Mariniflexile sp. TRM1-10: one gene and its partner. The protein of the gene in region 2 binds, or shares a complex with, the protein of the main gene of each other region. Links are inferred from orthologs where the notes say so. Each region holds a gene or a part of one and is shown on either strand. Other genes may lie near its edges.

The links. Proteins that work in one complex are often made in the same cells at the same time.
Region 1: rplT (region 2) and rplL share a complex: the UniProt entries of both Escherichia coli proteins name them as parts of the 50S ribosomal subunit. The link is inferred for Mariniflexile sp. TRM1-10 from one-to-one orthologs.

Annotation. Positions count from the first base shown.
Region 1 is NZ_CP022985.1:3,164,964-3,167,885, reverse strand. It holds rplL (50S ribosomal protein L7/L12), read right to left. Parts: upstream 1,690-2,922; coding sequence 1,312-1,689; downstream 1-1,311. Other genes in the region: rplA (50S ribosomal protein L1), read right to left, coding at 2,297-2,922; rplJ (50S ribosomal protein L10), read right to left, coding at 1,755-2,276; rpoB (DNA-directed RNA polymerase subunit beta), read right to left, coding at 1-1,186. UniProt on the Escherichia coli protein: The binding site for several of the GTPase factors involved in protein synthesis (IF-2, EF-Tu, EF-G and RF3). Is thus essential for accurate translation.
Region 2 is NZ_CP022985.1:39,328-42,301, reverse strand. It holds rplT (50S ribosomal protein L20), read right to left. Parts: upstream 1,673-2,974; coding sequence 1,328-1,672; downstream 1-1,327. Other genes in the region: thrS (threonine--tRNA ligase), read right to left, coding at 2,655-2,974; infC (translation initiation factor IF-3), read right to left, coding at 2,078-2,626; rpmI (50S ribosomal protein L35), read right to left, coding at 1,793-1,990; CJ739_RS00190 (phenylacetate--CoA ligase family protein), read right to left, coding at 1-1,200. UniProt on the Escherichia coli protein: One of the primary rRNA binding proteins, it binds close to the 5'-end of the 23S rRNA. It is important during the early stages of 50S assembly.

The sequences.
Region 1 (2,922 bases), 3.1 Mb from region 2 along the record:
TAAGCTCGATTAAATATTTAATAATGGTAATAATATCTTCTTTGGTAAGCACTTGCTTATCCATTTCAATATTAAGACCTAATTTTTTATTCATTCTGTAACGCCCAACTTCACCTAAAGAGTAACGTTGATCACTAAAGAATAATTTATCAATTATCCCACGTGCAGTTTCCTCATCGGGTGGTTCCGCATTACGTAATTGTCTGTATATATGTTCAACAGCCTCTTTTTCAGAGTTTGTTGGATCTTTTTGAAGCGTGTTATGAATAATAGCATAATCACCTTGTTCTGCGCTTTCTTTGTGTAAAAGAATCGCTTTAACATCTGCTTCAATAATTTCTTCAATATTATCTTTATCTAATACAGTATCACGATCAAGAATAATTTCATTACGCTCGATGGATACTACTTCACCTGTATCTTCATCAACAAAATCCTCATGCCATGTGTTAAGTACACGAGCTGCTAATTTACGTCCTTGGTATTTTTTTAATCCAGTTTTAGAAACTTTAATTTCTTCAGCTAAATCGAAAATTTCTAAGATATCTTTATCACGCTCAAACCCGATTGCGCGGAAAAGCGTTGTAACCGGTAACTTTTTCTTTCTGTCAATGTACGCATACATTACCTGATTGATATCGGTAGCAAATTCAATCCAAGATCCTTTAAAAGGAATAACTCTTGCCGAATATAATTTTGTGCCATTTGCATGGAATGACTGGCCAAAGAACACCCCTGGTGAACGATGTAATTGAGATACTACTACGCGTTCTGCACCATTGATAACAAAAGTACCACTTGGCGTCATGTAAGGTATCGTTCCTAAGTACACATCTTGAACAATGGTCTCGAAATCCTCATGTTCAGGATCTGTACAATACAACTTTAACCTTGCCTTAAGCGGAACGCTATAAGTAAGTCCTCTTTCTATACACTCATCAATAGCATAACGTGGAGGATCTACAAAGTAATCTAAAAATTCTAAAACAAATTGATTACGAGAATCAGTAATGGGAAAGTTCTCCATGAAGGTATTATATAGACCTTCATCGCCTCTCTCTTCAGACTTTGTTTCTAATTGGAAAAAATCCTGGAAGGATTTAATCTGAATATCCAAGAAATCTGGATATTCTGTTCTATTTACAATAGACGAGAAATTTAATCTTTCAGCTTGTGTTGATAACATCAATGGACGGAATTTTGATTAAAAAATAATAGTTATGGCGTATCTAATTATTATATACGCAAAATGGTTTAGGTCTTGAAGGTTAAACTCCAGACCTAAACCTTTATGTGTTTTGGTAGCTAAGCTTATTTAAGCTCAACCTCTGCTCCAGCTTCTTCTAAAGATGCTTTTAAAGCTTCAGCTTCGTCTTTAGAAACGCCTTCTTTTACATTACTTGGAGCTCCGTCAACTAATTCTTTAGCTTCTTTTAATCCTAAACCAGTTAATTCTTTAACTAATTTAACAACACCTAATTTAGATGCACCAGCAGCTTTTAATACAACTGTAAACTCAGTTTGAGCTTCAGCAGCATCATCACCACCAGCAGCAGGACCAGCAGCAACTGCTACAGCTGCAGCAGCAGGCTCAATACCATACTCATCTTTTAATATTGTAGCTAACTCATTTACTTCTTTTACTGTTAGGTTAACTAATTTTTCTGCGAAATCTTTTAAATCTGCCATTTTCTATCGTTTTTAATAAATTTTTAATTGTAATATAATTGTAATATAGTGCGTACTGCTTAATACTATCCTTCTTTCTCAGATAGTGTTTTTAATATGCCAGCTAGTTTACCACCACTTGATTTAAGTGCTGAAACAACGTTCTTAGCAGGCGATTGTAATAATCCAACAATCTCTCCTATTAACTCTTCTTTAGACTTGATATCTACTAACATGTCTAATTGGTTGTCGCCAATATAAACGCACTCCTCAATAAATGCTCCTTTTAATAAAGGTTTCTCTGATTTTTTGCGGAAGGTTTTTATTAACTTAGCTGGTACATTACCTGTTTCAGAATACATCACGGATGTATTTCCTTTTAAAACTGAAGGAAGGTTTCCAAAATCTCTTTCGGAAGCTTCCATTGCTTTTTCAAGTAATGTGTTTTTAACTACTGCTAACTTTACGTTTGCTTTAAAACAAGCACGACGTAAATCTGAGGTTGTTCCTGCGTTCAATCCTGAAATATCTGCTAAATATATGTTAGCATTATTGGCTAATTCTGCAGTTAATTCCTCAATTACTTGTGATTTTTCTTCTCTTGTCATAATAAAAGTATTTAACTAATTTAACCAACTTTAGGATCAACAGCAACACTAGGACTCATAGTACTAGAAAGGAAAATACTTTTCACGTAAGTACCTTTAGCAGTTGTTGGCTTAAGTTTTATTAATGTTTGAATTAATTCTGTTGCATTACCAGCAATTTTATCAGCACTAAAAGATGCTTTTCCAATTGCGGCATGTACGATACCGGTTTTATCAACTTTAAAGTCAATTTTACCAGCTTTAACTTCTGTTACAGCTTTAGCAACATCCATAGTTACCGTACCAGTTTTAGGGTTAGGCATTAAACCACGAGGACCTAATATACGTCCTAAAGGACCTAACTTACCCATTACACTTGGCATAGTAATAATAACGTCAACATCGGTCCAACCATTTTTGATTTTATCAAGATATTCGTCTAAACCTACGTAATCTGCTCCAGCTTCTTTAGCTTCTGCTTCTTTGTCTGGAGTTACTAATGCTAATACTTTCATGTCTTTACCAGTTCCGTGAGGAAGTGAAACAACACCTCTTACCATCTGGTTTGCTTTACGAGGATCAACTCCTAAACGTACAGCAATGTCTACTGATGCATCAAACTTTGTATTAGTAATTTCTTTTACTAATGCAGATGCTTCATCAAGAG
Region 2 (2,974 bases):
ATTTATCAATTCTTTTTCATTAGGAAATGAACTTTGTATATTTAACTTAACAGTATATTCTTTTTCGTTTTCTTGAATAAATTGATATTGTTTTAACCAATGAAAGTATTTGTAAAATATGGTATGTATTAAATGTGGAGATATTATTTTGCCACTGGTGTCATATAAGATATCCATTTTTCTTCCTTCAATAGTTTTAAATTTATAAAGATCATTACCTATTTGAGGGGTTTCAAAAGCTCCTATGTCTCCAGTATCATACCGTATAAGAGGTATACAATAATTAAATAAATCGGTTATCACAATACGTCCTAATTCCCCCAATTCGGCTTTGTCATTAGAATCCATTTTCAATATTTCTACATGATAGCTAGCCCAATTAATATTAAAGCAGTTGCTGTCATCATTTGGGTCTTGTTGTGCCAAAATTCCCATTTCTTCATTCGAATATCTTGAAACTACTTTTGTATTGAAATGCTTTTTTAAACTTGTCTTTAGGTCATTATTTAAAAATTCTGAGACAGTTATTATTGAATGAATATTGAAATGTTTTGAGTTGAAAGAACCATTTGCTTCAAAGTATTTACAAATGTTTTCAAAGGCAGATGGTAAGCCTATAATGGTTTTTGGTTTTGAGCTGTTTTTGAGTTTATTTAAAAAAGCTTCAATTTGGAAACTTTCAAAACTTGAAATATCAATATATTCCAGGTTTTTAATTCTAGATTTAAGTAAATTATTATTTTTAAAGTGCCTCCAAGCTTCTAAAAAATAAAGTTTCTCTCCAATAATATATCCGCTTTTTTGGAAAAAATATATGACATCGGCAGTATTTCTGTGCCTTTTATTTTTGTCTTGAAATAAATAAAAAGGGATGCCTGTTGAACCACTAGTTGAGACTTTGTGTTTTGTTTTTTTTAAAAAAAAATCTGATTGAAAAGTATTAAAATTATTTTGAATAATACTTTTATTTATAACAGGAAACTCTTCAATATTTTTTAATTTATCATATTGTTTATAAAACAATGTTGTGCTTACCGCATGATTAATTAAGTTATTTATGTGTTGTTGCCTTTTTGGATTGGAACCATTATGGTTTTCTAATATTTTAGAAATATCGGTTAAATGGTTTTTTATTTTGCTTCCTTTAATGAAATCTAACGCCCAAAAACTTATATTTCTTATACGGTTAGATAAATACATATACTTGTGTTATTAGGTTTATAAATTTACATTTATTTTAAATTTAAATCAAAAAAAATCCGATTCATTTGAATCGGATTTTTATATATTAAGCGAATATAATATGTTTAACAATGGCGAAAACGCCTTATTTTACTTTCTCTATTACGGCTTTAAAAGCCTCTGGGTTATTCATGGCTAAATCTGCTAAAACCTTACGGTTTAATTCAATATCATTAGCTTTTAATTTCCCCATAAATTGAGAATAAGATAATCCATATTCTCTGGCGCCTGCGTTTATACGCGCAATCCATAATGCACGGAATGTTCTCTTTTTGTTTCTACGGTCTCTATACGAATATTGCATCGCTTTCTCAACCGCATTTTTTGCTACTGTCCAAACGTTTTTACGACGTCCAAAGTAACCTTTTGCTTGTTTTAGAACCTTTTTTCTTCGGGCTCTTTTTGCTACAGAATTTACTGATCTTGGCATAATTTTAATTGTTTTTTTGTAGTAGGCGATTCTTTAATTCTGAATTTTGAATTCTGAATTCTGAATTCTTTATGGCCTAACTCCAGGGTTTATAATTTATTTTAACCGGTTAAAAAGTTGTTACTTTAAACGTAACATCAATTTAACATTATTCTCATCCGCCTTATCTACTAATGTATCATGCGTCAAAGCGAGCTTACGTTTTTTAGACTTCTTTGTTAAGATATGACTTTTAAAAGCGTGCTTTCTTTTAATCTTACCAGTACCAGTTAGCTTAAAGCGTTTTTTGGCACTCGATTTTGTTTTCATTTTAGGCATTTTCTTTTCCTAGGTTTTAATTATTTCGCTTAATTACGTTGTGCTGAATTTATTTCAGCATCTTATTTATATAAGATATACTTTTCTTTACTTTTTTGGAGCAATAAACATGGTCATACGTTTGCCTTCCAATTGAGGCATTTGTTCTACTTTACCAAATTCTTCAAGATCTTGGGCCAATCTTAATAATAAAATCTGTCCTTGCTCTTTAAACACGATAGAACGTCCTTTAAAGAAAACAAATGCTTTAAGTTTAGCACCTTCTTTTAAGAACTTTTCGGCATGCTTCTTTTTAAACTCGTAATCATGATCGTCGGTTTGAGGTCCAAATCGAATTTCTTTAATTACAACTTTAGTAGCTTTGGCTTTAATAACTTTATCACGCTTCTTTTGTTCGTAAAGAAACTTTTTATAATCCATAACTTTACAAACAGGAGGATCTGCATTTGGAGAAATCTCTACTAGATCAAATCCTTGCTCGTCTGCTATTTTTAAAGCATCTCTGGTAGAATACACACCTATTTCTACGTTTTCGCCTACCAGACGAACGTTGGGTGCACTAATCTTAGAGTTAATTCTATGTTTATCCTCTTGTGAAACCCTTTTTGCGGGTTGCGATTTTCTTCTAATTGCTATGGCTTTATATTTTTTAAGTTAAACTTATTTAAAACGGTTTTAACGTTTTGCTTATTTCTGTTTTGATAATTTTTGAGAAGTCTTCAATAGAAATCATTCCTAAATCTTCTCCTCCGTGCATGCGCACAGTTATTTTGTTTTCTTTTTCTTCTTGCTCACCAATGATAATCATAAAAGGGTGTTTTTGCATTTCAGCTTCCCTAATTTTCTTACCAATTGTTTCATTCCTATGGTCTACAAGGGCGCGAATTTCGTCATTTTCTAGCAAATTTAAAACTTTTTCAGCGTATTTTTCATATTTCTCACTAATTGACAGTATAATAGCCTGTGTTGGCATCAACCAAAGTG